One region of the Streptomyces sp. NBC_00388 genome, then DNA from elsewhere that is predicted to be linked to it. Evidence: riboswitches for the same ligand, from Rfam matches in the RefSeq annotation. Region 1 holds a riboswitch; the other holds the start of a gene.
What was found. A riboswitch is a leader RNA that binds a small molecule or an ion and turns the genes downstream of it on or off. The one in region 1 is predicted to bind cobalamin.
Positions count from the first base shown of each region.

Region 2: it holds a riboswitch for cobalamin, as region 1 does, so the genes downstream of both, OG917_RS02445 (HoxN/HupN/NixA family nickel/cobalt transporter) here and OG917_RS28330 (CbtB domain-containing protein) in region 1, are expected to answer to the same signal.

Region 1 is NZ_CP107948.1:6,359,156-6,366,482, reverse strand. Features, by position in the region: gene OG917_RS28345 (DUF2127 domain-containing protein) at 1-292, shown strand, start outside; gene OG917_RS28340 (histidine phosphatase family protein) at 282-905, opposite strand; gene OG917_RS28335 (histidine phosphatase family protein) at 1,098-1,667, opposite strand; adenosylcobalamin (AdoCbl) riboswitch at 1,803-1,944, shown strand; gene OG917_RS28330 (CbtB domain-containing protein) at 1,948-2,172, shown strand; gene OG917_RS28325 (CbtA family protein) at 2,199-2,966, shown strand; gene OG917_RS28320 (alkaline phosphatase family protein) at 3,242-4,669, shown strand; gene OG917_RS28315 (HD domain-containing protein) at 4,786-5,220, opposite strand; gene OG917_RS28310 (response regulator transcription factor) at 5,365-6,090, shown strand; gene OG917_RS28305 (sensor histidine kinase) at 6,158-7,327, shown strand, end outside.
Region 2 is NZ_CP107948.1:510,551-517,877, forward strand. Features, by position in the region: gene OG917_RS02430 (hypothetical protein) at 3-800, opposite strand; gene OG917_RS02435 (TIGR03619 family F420-dependent LLM class oxidoreductase) at 1,063-1,974, opposite strand; gene OG917_RS02440 (polysaccharide deacetylase family protein) at 2,076-2,753, opposite strand; gene OG917_RS02445 (HoxN/HupN/NixA family nickel/cobalt transporter) at 3,127-4,215, opposite strand; cobalamin riboswitch at 4,245-4,447, opposite strand; gene cobN (cobaltochelatase subunit CobN) at 4,605-7,327, opposite strand, start outside.

The sequences.
Region 1 (7,327 bases):
GATCGAGATCGTCGAGGGCGTCGGACTGTGGCGCGCGAAGCGCTGGGCGGAGTATCTGACCGTCGTCGCCACGGCGGTGTTCCTGCCGCTGGAGGTGTACGAACTCACCGAGAAGGTCAGCTGGCTGAAGATCGCCACCCTGGCGGTCAACGTCCTGGCGGTGCTCTACATCCTGCTCGGCAAGCGCCTGTTCGGGCTGCGGGGCGGGCACGCCGCCTTCGAGGCCGAGCGGCAGAGCGCCTCGCTGCTGGAAGTGGAGACGACGGCCGGGACGGCGCCCGTCACCCGCTGACGGGCCCCGGGACCTGGTTCCAGACGGCGAGGGCGGGCCGGCCGTGTTCGGTGCCGATCCGGCTCACGGATGCGGTGTCCAGCCGGAAGAGCGCTCCCGCGGAGGCCGGCAGGCCGAGGCGGCGCGCGGTCAGCACCCGCAGGAAGTGGGCGTGGCCCACGAGGACGACGTCTCCGCCCTCCCCGTCGAGGTCCGCGTCGCGCAGCGCCACGTCGACCCGCTTCAGGAGGCGGTCGGCGCGCTCACCGACCTGCTGCGGGGTCTCGCCGGGGTGCTCGGGCGGGCCCTCGGCCACTCCGTCCGTCCACAGGTCCCAGTCGGGCCGGTCCCGGTGGATCTCCACGCTGGTGATGCCCTCGTACGCGCCGTAGTCCCACTCGTGGAGGTCGGCGTCGGTGTGGGCGGGCGCGAGGCCGGCCAGCTCGGCGGTCCGCCTGGCGCGGGTCAGGGTGCTGGTCAGGGTGAGCGCGATCCGCCGCTGGGCCAGCAGCGGCGTGACCGCGCGGGCCTGCTCCTCGCCGGCCGCGGTCAGCGGCAGATCCGTCCAGCTGGTGTGCTTCCCGGTGCGGCTCCAGCTGGTCTCACCGTGCCGTACGAGAATCAGCTCTCCCATGACCGCCCTGCCTTTTCGCGTCTGTCACCTCGATGCCGGTGGAGCCGGTGACCTCGGTGACCTCGGTGTTGATGTCCTTCACTTCAGCCTGTCACGACCGGCGAGGATTCCCGCCGGGGCGGCCCGCGGATGTGATTCTCGGCGCACCGCTGCCTCCAGCGGAGCGCACCGGCCGCGTACGCGCATCCCGGGTCATGGCTCCAGCGGCCGTCCGGTGCGCAGGTTCCACCGTCCGGCCCTGCCGCTCAGCTCGGTCAGCGTCAGCGGGGCCACGTCCAGGCGCCAGAACACCCCGGCGGGCAGGGCCAGCGCATGGAGTACGGCTGCCCGCACCACGGCGGGCCCGGCGACCGCGAGCACCCGGCCGCCCTCGCCTGCCAGCCCCTCCAGCCAGCCGCCTGCCCGCTCGCACAGCCGGTGCAGGGACTCCCCGCCGTGCGGCGCCGCGGAGGGATCGGCCAGCCAGGCGGCCACCGCATCCGGTTCGCGCCCGGTCAGTTCGTCCAGGGTGGCGCCGGTCCAGCGGCCCAAGTCCCATTCCCGGATGGCGGGTTCGGGCGTGGCCCGCAGACCCAGCGCGCCGGCCGTCTGCCGGCAGCGGCCATCCGGAGCGGTCAGCAGCCGGCCGGCCCCCGGTACGGCGTCCACGGCCCGCTCCGCGCTGCGCAGACCCGCCTCGTCCAGTGGTCCCTCGCCGCCGAAGCGGGCCTCCCGCAGCGCGGCGCTGCGAGCAGGTGAGATCAACATCACGCGTACCGTCATCACTGTTCCCGTCCGCCGTCCGGCCGCTCGGCAGGGCAAGCAGATCACGTGGGCCGGGGAGGCCCGCACGGGGTGTGACGGCCCGTCCGGCCGGACGGGCCCGTAGCGGAGCCGCCCCGGCAGGCGGTACGGTCCACGTGAACATGACGAAGGCGTAATGGAAGTCCGGTGGAAACCCGGCACGGTCGCGCCACTGTGAACCCGCCCCGCGGGAAGTCAGACCCAGCACCTTCGTCTCAGGCACCACGATCGGGACGCGTGTTCCCCAGGAGGTTCTGCCATGGCAAACTCCCTTGCCCCCGCACCGAGCGCCCCCGCCACTCCGGCGATCGCTCCCCTCTCCCTCAAGGCCATCGCCCCCTGGGCGGTCTTCTTCGGGATCCTCATGCTCATCCTGCTGTACTTCGTCGGCGCCGAGCAGGGAGCGACCTCTCTCGTCTCGGGAACGGACGTGCACGAGTGGGTGCACGACGGACGTCATCTCCTCGGCTTCCCCTGCCACTGACCACTGACGTCCAGGGGACCTCATCCATGAACTCCATATCCATACGCGCCCTGCTCGTCCGCGGCATGCTGGCCGGTCTCGTCGCCGGCCTGCTGGCCCTGGTCGTCGCCTACCTGCTCGGCGAACCGCGGGTGGACTCGGCCATCGCGTTCGAGGACGCGCACAGCCACGAGCACGAGATGGAGGTGGTCAGCCGCTCCCTCCAGTCGACGGCGGGTCTTGCCACCGGTGTGCTCGTCTTCGGAGTCGCGATCGGCGGTATCGCCGCGCTCGCGTTCTGCTTCGCGCTCGGGCGTATCGGCCGGTTCGGGCCGCGGGCGACCGCCGTGCTGATCTCGGTCGCCGCGCTGATCGCCGTGTACCTCGTGCCGTTCCTCAAGTACCCGGCCAACCCACCGTCGGTGGGCGAACCCGACACGATTGGCAAGCGCACCACGCTGTACTTCCTGATGATGGTGCTCAGTGTGCTGCTCGCCGTCGCCACTGTGATCCTCGGCAAACGGCTCGCTCCCCGGCTCGGCAACTGGAACGCGACCGTCACGGCCGGGGCCGCCTTCCTGGTGGCCGTCGGTCTCGCCTACGCGTTCCTGCCCGCCGTCAACGAGGTGCCCGGGGACTTCCCGGCCACCCTGCTCTGGCAGTTCCGGCTCTCGGCGCTCGCCATCCAGCTCACCCTGTGGACCGCGTTCGGACTGCTCTTCGGCCACCTCGCCGAACGTCATCTCCTGCCGCGGACGGCTCCGGCACAGGACGCGGACGGCCCGGCGGCGCGGAGCACCGCTCCCGTCAACTGAGCGCGCGTACCGCCGGAGTGAACCGGCCTCCCCCGTGAACCGACCGGTTCCGCCCAAGCCTTCGTCTCCGCGCGGTGGCGGCCGAGGAGCCCTGCCCGGGCCGTGTCCGGGCAGGGCTCCTTCCGTGCGGCAGCACCGGGCCATGGCTTGGCGAACCCCTTGCCACTCATTGGCCGCCTGTTCACCGTTTCGCTCCTCCGCCCCTCACCGGCGGCCCGCGAGAGTTCCGGAGGGTCCTGCACAAGGGCCCGTCCGAGCTTGCGGAGGGGATGTTCATGGCCGGTTTGACGCGACGCAGACTCCTTGGATCAGCGGCGGGCGCGGTCGGCGGCGCGGCGGCGCTCTCGCTGCTGCCGCCCAGCGTGCAGAAGGCCGTCGCGGCCGGGCCGCCGCGCCACGGCTCGCTGCGCGATATCGAACACGTCGTCCTGCTGATGCAGGAGAACCGCTCGTTCGACCACTACTTCGGCACGCTGTCCGGTGTGCGGGGCTTCAGCGACCCGCACGCGCAGAAGCTGGCCGACGGCAGGCCGGTCTTCTACCAGCCCGACGCGGTGAACCCGAAGGGCTATCTGCTCCCCTTCCACCTGGACACGCACACGTCGAGCGCCCAGGCCATCCCGTCCACCAGCCACGCCTGGTCGGTGCAGCACGAGGCGTGGAACGGCGGGCGGATGGACCAGTGGCTCCCCGCCCACCGCAAGGCCGACGGCCTCAACGGCCCCTATGTCATGGGCTACTACACCCGCGAGGACATCCCCTTCCAGTTCGCGCTCGCGGAGACCTTCACCATCTGCGACAACTACTTCTGTTCGGTGTTCGGACCCACCTGGCCGAACCGGCTGTACTGGATGACGGGCACGCTCGACCCGGGCGGCACCCAGGGCGGGCCGATCCTGAACAACACCGCGCCCACGCCGTACCGCTGGACGACGTACGCCGAGCGGTTGCAGGCGGCGGGCGTCAGCTGGAAGGTCTACCAGCAGGACGACGACTACGGCTGCAACATGCTGGAGAACTTCCGGACGTTCAAGGACGCCAGGCCCGGGGACGAGCTGTACGAGCGCGGGGTCCGCCCGCAGCCGGAGGGGACGTTCGAGGACGACGCCCGCAACGACCGGCTGCCTGCCGTCTCCTGGATCATGCCGACGAGCTACCAGTCCGAGCACCCGGACTACCTCCCGGCGGCGGGCGCGGACTTCGTGGCCCAGAAGATCGAAGCCATCGCGTCCAACCCGAAGGTATGGGCGAAGACCGCCTTCATCCTCAACTACGACGAGAACGACGGCCTGTTCGACCATGTGGCACCCCCCACTCCGAAGGCGGGTACCACGGACGAGTTCGTCCAGGGTCTGCCGATCGGCGGCGGCTTCCGGGTCCCGGCGATCATCGTGTCGCCGTGGACGGTGGGCGGCTGGGTCGCGGGCGAGCAGTTCGACCACACGTCGGCGCTGCAGTTCCTTGAGCGGTTCACCGGGGTACGGGAGCCCAACATCACCCAGTGGCGCCGCCGTACCTTCGGCGATCTGACCTCGGCCTTCCGCTTCTCCGACGGCCACCACCGCCCGCCGCACCTGCCGGACGACACAGCCGGGCAGCTGGAGCAGGCGAAGGAGGAGGTGGCCACGCTCCCCAAGCCGACACTGCCCGGAGCCGACCAGCGGTTCCCCCGGCAGGAGCGGGGGCACCGGCCGCGCACGTAGAGCCCAGGGCCTGTCGGCAGCCGCCGCGCGGCCCGCCCCGGAGGTGTGCTCCCGCGCGGCCGTCGCGGCGGGGCGGGGCCCCGGTGGCGGCTGCGCGGCGGGGTGCGACGGGCAGGTCAGCCGAGCCCCAGCAGGCCGCGCATCCTGGCGTACTTGGCGGTGAGCCGCTCCCGGACCGGCGCGTCGAGCACCGCGAGCCGCTGCGGGTCGGCGTTGTGCGCGAGGTCGGCTTCCTTGATCAGCAGCGCGCCCGGGACCGCGAGGATCCTGGCCGCGTACGCCTCGGGGCTCTCCCCCGCCCGCTTGGTCATGGCGGCCACCATGTCCTTGACGGCGCGCGACAGCGGCGCCGACTCCAGCCAGGACGCCGTCAGCGCGCCGTCCTCGACCGCGTCGTGCAGCCAGGCGGCGGCGATCTGCTCATCGGTGCCGCCGCGTGCGGCGACTCCTTCCGCGACCGCGGCCAGGTGCACGGTGTACGGCTGCCCCGCCTTGTCGGTCTGCGCCGCGTGCACCCGCCTGGCCAGCGCCTCGGCCCCGGCCGCACCCATCCGGCCTTCCCGCTCCCCCGGGACGGCGGACGGCGCGCCCGGTACGTCACCGGCCGGCTGACCGGCCCTCTCCCAGTTCTCCATGCGGCCCCATCGTAGGCGGCGGCCGTCCGGGGGTTTCCGGACTCATCTACGATCAGCGGCGTGTGCGCACATGTCATCGTCGCTGAAGACGACGAGAAACAGGCCGAACTGGTCCGCCGTTACCTGGAACGCGAAGGACACGCGGTCACGGTGGTGGGTGACGGCCTAGCGGCCCTGGAGGAGGTGCGGCACGGAACACCGGATCTCCTGGTGCTGGATGTGATGATGCCGCGCGCCGACGGGCTGGACGTCGTACGGGTCCTGCGCGCGGAGTCACGGGAGTTGCCGGTCCTGATGCTGACGGCCCGCACCACCGAGGACGATCTGCTGCTCGGTCTCGACCTGGGCGCGGACGACTACATGACCAAGCCCTACAGCCCACGCGAGCTGATGGCGCGGGTGCGCACCCTGCTCCGCCGCTCCCAGCGCCCCGCGGACACGGCGCCCGCCGCCGACCGGCCCCTCTCCGTGGGCGCGCTGGTCGTGGACACGGCGCGGCACTCCGTGTCCGTCGGGGGCGAGCAGGTCGACTGCACCCCCGGCGAGTTCCGGGTACTGGCCACGATGGCCGCCGAGCCGGACCGGGTCTTCACCCGGCAGCAGCTGCTGGCCGAACTGCACGGCTTCGACCGGTACATCAGCAACCGCACGGTCGATGTGCACGTGATGAACCTGCGCAAGAAGATAGAGGCGGCCCCGCGCCGGCCGGTCCGGCTGCTCACGGTGTTCGGCGTCGGCTACAAGCTGACCGACCCCGCGAAGGGCGCCCCCGTTGCGGCGCGGTGAAGGGCGCGGAAGGACGCGGGCCCCGGCCTCCCGCGCGGGAGGCCAGGAGGGCGCCCGGCGGACGCGAATGCCGTTGCGCAAGAGCCTGCTCGGCCGGCTCCTGGCGGTGTCGGCGCTGGTGGCAGCCTGTTCGGTGGTGGCGACCGCCTGGCTCGCCGCCCAGACCACATCGGGTGCGATCAAACAGGAGCAGGGCCAGAACCTCACCGCCGACACCCGTATCTACAACACCCTGCTCGGCTACGCGGCGGCGCATCCCCGGTGGGACGGTGTCGGGGAGACGGTACGCAAGCTGGCCCGGCAGTCCGGCCGGCGGATCGCCCTGACCACCGAGAACCACCAGCCCGTCGCCGACTCCGCGCCCCGCAGGCCGCCGGCCGCGCTGCCGCCCCAGGTGTCGGCCGTGGTGGACCCGCTCTCCCTGGACACCACACTGGCGGCCCGGAGTTCCACCGGTGGGGGCGCCCCGGCCGACCGGATCGACCCACGGGCGGTCGGGCCGTTCCGGCTGCCCGACGCGGAGCGCCGAAGGCTGAAGCGCGCCGCCGACCACACCGTGGACTGTCTCGGCGCGCTGGGAATCGCGGCGGACTCGGTCGAGGGGCCGAGCGGTCGCCCCCGCATCCAGGCCGTGGGCAACGACCCGGACCGTACACAGGGGACCAGGTGCGGCACGGAGGCGCTGGACGCGCCCACCGCGACGGAGCGGAAGGCGCTCACCGCCCTCGACCACCTGGCCGACGCCTGTCTGCACCGTCAGCACCGCGGCGGGATCGAGCTGTCCCTGAGTCTCTCCTGGAACGACTTCCCGGCCCCCGAGCCGAAGGCAGCCGCGGCCCTCCCTTCCGTCTCACCTGTCCCGGCCGTCCCGGACTCCCGCGCCGGTACGGCGCCGGAGCCCAGCGCCCGCAACAGCGACGACGACCGGGCCATCGCGTCCTGCGTCGGCACCGCACGCCGTGAGCAGCTCAGCTCGTACGTCGCGTCCCCGGCGCTGCTGTTCATCGGCGATACGGGCGGGGCCACCGTCCCCGGGTTCGACCTCTCTCCGGCCAACACCGCCCGTATCGCGGGGGCCGCCGCACTCGTTCTCGCGCTCACGGTCGGTGTCTCGGTCCTCGCCGGGGCCCGGCTGGTGCGTCCGCTGCACGCGCTCACCCACGCCGCGCAGCGGATGCGCGACAGCGGGAGTTCGGATCCCGTCGAGGTCACCACGGACAACGAGATCGGCCGGCTG
Region 2 (7,327 bases), 5.8 Mb from region 1:
CCTCAGCGATCCGCCGCCACGGCGTTGCCCGCCACCGTGACCTGCTGCCCCTGCCCCGTGGTCTGCGAGGTGGTGCTCAGGCAGCTGCCCGACGCCGGGTCGGCGACAGTGGGGAGACTCCCCACATGATCCGTACCCGCCTCGGTACCGACCGGCTTCCCGTAGGTCACCGTGACCCGCTGGCCGCAGCCGGCCGTGAGGTACGGCTCGATGAATCCCTGGTCGGCACTCTTGAACCGCCCCGACGCCGAAGGAAGGCCGAAGGTGCCGATGTGCGCCACCGGCGCACCCGTCGCGGTCGCGACGACGTCCCCCGACATCAGCTGCGTGTCACCGCTGACACTGGCGCGCTTGAGTACGAGTGAGTACATCGTCCCGGGTGTGTACGCGAACCGGACCGCGCAGCTCACTCCGGCTCCGCCGTCGGCCCCGTAGGTGCAGTGGGTGTCCGTGGTGGTGGCGTCGGCGTTGAAGGAGCTGAAGACCGCCTGGAGCGCGTGGTGCCCGTTCGCGTCGACCGGTTCCGGCTGGAAACCGGCGTACGGCCGGGTGCCGCTCTCCAGTGTCGTGTAGTAGGCGAAGTACATGCCGGCCGCGTCGGGGGCGGAGTCCACGGACATCGGAAGCTGCAGCGTGGAGACCGGGGCCGGGGAGCCGGTGGTCCAGCGCAGTGTGGGCGTCGATGCCCACGACTGCCCGGCAGCGCCGACGGCGAGGAGCGCGGTGGCGGCGAGCACGGTGCCGGATCTGACGAGCCGGCGCCCGGGCGGCCTGAGGGAAGGAACCCTACTGAATGGCATGCGCATGACATCTCCTGATCGCCGGTGTGCGGTTGGGCGTCAGCATGTAAGCGATTGCTATGGCACCGCAAGAGGGTGCGCCGTGTTTCTGTCTTTTACTATGGCCAGGCCCCTGCGAGCGGTAGTAACCGGTCACCCTCCGGCGGTAATTGACCCGACGCACCCCGGGCTCGTCTCCATCCACCGCCCGGCCGCACCGCCCCGCGCCACTCACTGCCCCAGCGCTCCGCACCGGCGGAACCGCCCCGTTCACCGCCGCCTGTCAGCGAACGGTTCCCGACTCCGGGTCCAGCACCCGCTCGGTGAGGAGTTCCAGGACCCGGCGGTCCTCGTCCGCAGTGCCGCGCAGGGCGGGTGAATCCGGATTGGTGTCCAGGAGCAGATGGGTGGCCCCGAGGTCCGCCAGGGCCGAGAGCTCCTCGCGGATCTGGTCGGGCGTGCCGTGGCCCACCGGGTGGTCCCCGCCGATCCTGCTCCCGGTGATCCGCACCTGCAGCCGGGGCACGAGGGCGGGCGCCGCCCGGCCCGCGCGCTCCGCCTCCTCGGCGAGCACCGCGAGCCCCGCCCGCATCGCGGGCAGCGTCGCCAGATAGGGGTGCCAGCCTTCGCCGAGCCTGGCCGCACGCCGGAGCGCCGCGGGCGAGTTGCCGCCCACCCAGACGGGCAGCCCGGGGGCACCCTGGGGGGCCGGTGCGGTGTGCACGTCCTCGTACGAGACGTACCGTCCCCGGAAGGTGGTGGGGTCCTCGGTCAGGGCGGCCCGGATCGCGGCCAGATACTCGTCCGCGATGCGTCCCCGCTCGGCGAACGGGACCCCCAGCGCCGCGTATTCGGTCCGTGACCAGCCGGTCCCCGCGCCGAGGATGAATCCGTCCGGGTTCAGACAGTCGATATTGGCAGCCATACGGGCGGTGTGCAGCGGGTGACGGTAGGGGATCACCGTGACGGTCGTGCCGAGGGTGAGCCCGGGTACGCGCCCGGCCAGATGCGCGGCGAGCACGAACTGATCATAGAAGGGCGCCGGGTACGCCTCGTGCACATCGGCGGTCACTGCGACGTGGTCGGAGATCATCGCGAAGGAGTAGCCCAACTCCCTTGCGTCCAGCGCCTGCCGGAGGAGTGTGGCGGGGGTGGTGCCGGGGCCGAAGTTCAGGATGTTGGCGCCGAATTTCATCGATCGAGCGTAACAATCATCCGGAACCGGGGCACATACATCCTTCCTCGCGTCCACGTCGCCGGGCCACCGCGGTGACCCGGCGGGGCGGTGCCGTGGGGTCAGAGATCGGGCCGCACGGGGATGTAGCCGCTGTCGAGGAGCCGGGGAAGGTAGTACCTGAGTGCGGCGACGGTCTGGGACCGGTTGCCACCGCCGTCGTGACAGAGCACGATCGCGCCGTCCTTGACGTCGCGCAGCACGGAGCCGGTGATGCTCTTCGTTCCCGGCCGCGCCCAGTCGTTGGTGTCGAGCGACCAGCCCAGCGGCTCCATGCCCAGCTCGGCGCAGATCCCGAGGGTGGCCGGGTTCCAGTCGCCGTACGGTGCGCGGGCCCACTCCGGCGGGGCGCCGAGCACCTTCTCGATCAGCTCGCTGGTCCTGGTGAGTTCGGACCGGGCGGCGGCCGGCCTCACCTTGGTGAGCTGGGGGTGGGTCCAGGAGTGGTTGGCGACCGCGTGGCCCCCGTTCGCGATGTCATGGAGCAACTGCGGGTATTCGACGGCGTTCTCACCGATCACGCAGAACGTCGCCTGCACGTCGTACTGGGCGAGGATGCGCAGCACCTGGGGTGTGTAGAGGGGGTCGGGGCCGTCGTCGAAGGTGAGGGCGATCCTGCGGCCCGGCCCGTCCATGGAGTAGACCGCGTGGGTGCGGACCGCCGGGTTCCGGGAGGGGGAGCCCATCGACGTCTCGCCAGCGAAGGGGCGCAGCCGGTACGTGGGGGGTCTGGCGGGCACGGCCGCCGGCGGCCCGGCGGCCGGCGCCCGGACGCGGTGGGGCGGTGCGGCGGTGGACGGTGTGTGTGACGGATGGGGCGCGGTGGCGCCGGAGGGACCGTAGGCCCGGGAGAACACTCCGCCGACGGCCAGAGCGCCGAGACCCACGGCGGCGCGTACGAACCTGCGACGCCCTTGCGTATTAGTGTGATTTTCAGACTGCATGGCACCGTACTGCCATACAACGGCGCGAAAGCACCGCCGACACCGCCGGAAACGCGTGCACAACCACTCCGACGGGCTCAACCCTCACCCCCGCGGCCCGCGACACGCCGTGGTCGCACCCGTGGCAGGCGGGGGTGCGGGCTCACCAGCAGCCCCCGCCCTTGCCGGTTCAGCCGCTGTCGGCGGCCCGGAGCGTCCACCGCTCCTCCACCCTGGCAATCCGCCAGTAGGCCAGTGCAGCGACCCATACCAGGACGAAGAGTCCGACGATGAGGTAGCCCACGTTCCCGAGATCGAGGCCCGCTATCCAGTCGGTGACCGCGTCCTGGAGGCCGAGCTTGTCGTGCAGCACACCGATCAGTTCGATGGTGCCGATGAGGAACGCGACGGCGATCGACAGACCGGTGATGGCGAGGTTGTAGAAGACCTTGCGCACCGGGTTGGAGAAGGCCCACTGGTACGCGAAGTTCATGAAGGTGCCGTCGAGTGTGTCGAAGAGGCTCATGCCGGCCGCGAAGAGCAGCGGCAGACAGAGGACGGCGTACCAGGGCAGCCCCGCTGCGGCGCCGCTGCCCGCCATCACCATGAGGGTGACCTCGGTCGCGGTGTCGAAGCCCAGGCCGAAGAGGAAGCCGAGGGGGTACATCTGGCCCGGCCTGGTGATGGACTTGGTGAACCGGCCGAGTATGCGGTTCATGAACCCGCGTGAGTCCAGGTGCGATTCGAGTTCGGCCTCGTCGAAACGTCCGGCGCGCATCTCCCGGAACACCCGCAGGATCCCGGCGAGGGCCACGAGATTGAGCGCCGCGATGAGGTACAGGAAGGTACCGGACACACTCGTGCCGACGACTCCGAGCACCTGATGGGCGTCCGAGCCCTCGTTCATGAGCACGCCGGCGAGCCGCGCTCCCCCGGCGACCAGCGCGGCCATGGCCACCACCACACTGGAGTGGCCCAGCGCGAACCAGAAGCCCACCGAGACCGGGCGCTTCCCGTCGGCCATGAGTTTGCGTGTGGTGTTGTCGATGGCGGCGATGTGGTCGGCGTCGAAGGCGTGCCGCATCCCGAGTGTGTACGCGGTGACGCCGAGGCCCACCCCGAACGCCTTGGAGCCGACTTCGTAGTGCCCTGGCTCCACCAGCAGGAACAGGACGCCGAACGCGACGGCGTGGAGCGCCGCTATCACCGCCAGCAGTCCGGCGGTACGCAGGGTGTCCTCGCGCCGCCAGGCGAACACGGCGGTTTCGGGCAGGGTCATGCGGGTCACGCTCCAGCACCTCGTGGATCACTTCGTGAGATGCCGTGGCCGGTCTCCTGGCTGACGGGTTCGCTGACGCTCGCCTCCGGCCCTGCCTTCCCGGCCGCGGGCGCGGCCAGTGGCTTCGACGGGACGGGGCTCCCCGATCACAGTGGCGAGGGCCGCTCCGGTCTGAGACCCCCCGAAGGGGCTGTCACCGGTCTTCCCGAGCACCACGGCCCTTTCACCCTAGGTTCCGGGCTGCCGTGGCTGCAACCGGCTCCCCGTGGGCGGGTATCGGAGGCGCATCGGCCCGCCGGCGGACGGGTTCCGTCGCCGCGCACCACTGCGGGGCGGCGCGGCTCCGCTGCCGCGCCGCCCTCGGGACCCGCCTCGGGGGGCCAGGACGGTCAGTCCTCGCCCTCCAGGTTTCCCTCGGTCTCCAGATAGACCTGGCGCAGCGCTTCGAGCGTTGCCGGGTCCGGCTCGGCCCACATGCCCCGGGACTCAGCCTCCAGCAGCCGTTCCGCGATCCCGTGCAGGGCCCAGGGGTTGGCCTGCTGGAGGAAGTCGCGGTTCACCGGGTCGAGTACGTAGGTCTCGGTGAGCTTGTCGTACATCCAGTCGGCGACGACCCCGGTGGTGGCGTCGTATCCGAAGAGGTAGTCGACGGTGGCAGCGAGTTCGAAGGCACCCTTGTAGCCGTGCCGCCGCATCGCCTCGATCCACCGGGGGTTGACCACCCGCGCGCGGAAGACCCGTGAGGTCTCCTCGACGAGGGTGCGGGTGCGAACGGTCTCGGGACGGGTGGAGTCCCCGATGTACGCCTCCGGCGCGCTTCCGCGCAGTGCCCGGACCGTGGCCACCATGCCGCCGTGGTACTGGAAGTAGTCGTCGGAGTCCGCGATGTCGTGTTCGCGGGTGTCCGTGTTCTTCGCCGCGACCGTGATCCTCTTGTACGCGGTCTCCATCTCCGCGCGGGCCGGGCGGCCGTCCAGCTCCCGGCCGTAGGCATAGCCGCCCCAGACCGTGTACACCTCGGCGAGGTCGGCGTCGGTGCGCCAGTCCCGGCTGTCGATGAGCTGGAGGATCCCGGCGCCGTAGGTGCCGGGGCGGGAGCCGAAGATCCGGGTGGTGGCCCGGCGTTCGTCACCGTGCTCGGCGAGGTCGGCCCGGGTGTGGGCGCGTACGAAGTTCTGCTCGTCGGGTTCGTCCAGGGACGCGGCCAGCCGTACCGCGTCGTCCAGCAGGCCGATGGTGTGCGGGAACGCGTCCCGGAAGAAGCCCGAGATGCGCAGGGTGACATCGATGCGGGGGCGGCCCAGCTCACCGAGCGGGACCGGCTCAAGACCGGTGACGCGGCGTGAGGCGTCGTCCCACACCGGACGGATGCCCAGGAGCGCGAGAGCCTCCGCAACGTCGTCGCCCGACGTGCGCATCGCGCTGGTCCCCCACAGGGAGAGACCCACCGATGTGGGCCATTCGCCGTTGTCGGTGCGGTAGCGCTCCAGCAGCGAATCGGCGAGCAGTTGTCCGGTCTCCCAGGCGAGCCGGGACGGGATGGCCTTGGGGTCGACGGAGTAGAAGTTGCGGCCGGTCGGCAGGACGTTGACCAGACCGCGCAGCGGGGAACCGGAGGGGCCTGCCGGGACGAAGCCGCCGTCCAGCGCGTGCAGGGCGTGGTCGATCTCGTCCGTGGTGGCGGCCAGCCGCGGCACGACCTCGCGGGCCGCGAAGCCGAGGATGTCGGCGACCGCGCGGGGGTGGCCCTCGGCCACCTCGGCGACGGCCCCGGGATCCCAGTCGGCCGCCTCCATGGCCTCGACCAGGACACGCGCCTGCTCCTCGGCGGTGTCGGCCGCGGTGCGGGTCGCGTTGGCCTCGTCCAGGCCCAGGGCTTCGCGCAGCCCCGGCAGGGAGGCGGTGCCGCCCCAGATCTGCCGGGCGCGCAGAATGGCCAGCACCAGGTTGACCCGGTCGGCCCCGGCGGGCGGGGTACCCAGGACGTGCAGCCCGTCGCGGATCTGCGCGTCCTTGATCTCGCACAGCCAGCCGTCGACGTGGAAGATGAAGTCGTCGAAGCCCTCGTCGTCGGGCCGGTTCTCAAGCCCGAGGTCGTGGTCGAGCTTGGCGGCCTGGATCAGCGTCCAGATCTGGGCCCGGATCGCGGGGAGCTTCGCCGGGTCCATGGACGCGATCTGGGCGTACTCGTCGAGGAGTTGCTCCAGGCGCGCGATGTCGCCGTAGGAGTCGGCCCGGGCCATCGGCGGGACCAGGTGGTCGACCAGCGTGGCGTGGACACGGCGCTTGGCCTGGGTGCCCTCGCCCGGGTCGTTCACCAGGAACGGGTAGATGAGAGGAAGATCACCCAGGGCGGCGTCGGGGCCGCACGCGGCGGACAGGCCGGCGTTCTTCCCCGGCAGCCACTCCAGGTTGCCGTGCTTGCCGAGGTGGATCATGGCGTCCGCGCCGAAGCCGCCGTCGTCCGCGGAGGCGGCGACCCAGCGGTAGGCCGCCAAGTAGTGGTGCGAGGGCGGCAGATCGGGGTCGTGGTAGATCGCGATCGGGTTCTCGCCGAAGCCGCGCGGCGGCTGGATGAGGACCAGCAGATTGCCGTGCCGCAGGGCGGCAAGCACGATGTCGCCCTCGGGGTTGCGGCTGCGGTCCACGAACATCTCCCCGGGCGCGGGGCCCCAGTGCTCCTCGACGTTCGCCCGGAGCGCGGCGGGAAGTGTGGCGTACCAGCGCCGGTAGTCGGCGGCGGGGATACGGACGGGGTTGCGGGCGAGCTGCTCCTCGGTGAGCCATTCCTGGTCGTGGCCGCCGGCCTCGATGAGCGCGCGGATCAGTTCGTCGCCGTCACCGGATGCGAGACCGGGGACCTCCTGCGGACCGAAGTCGTACCCCTGCTCGCGGAGGCGGCGCAGCAGGGCGACGGCGCTGGCGGGCGTGTCCAGTCCGACGGCGTTGCCGATCCTGGAGTGCTTGGTCGGGTACGCGGAGAGCACCAGGGCGAGGCGCTTGTCGGCGGGGGCTATGTGCCGCAGACGCGCGTGGCGCACGGCGATCCCGGCGACACGGGCGGCACGTTCGGGGTCGACGACGTAGGCGGGGAGCCCGTCCTGGTCGACCT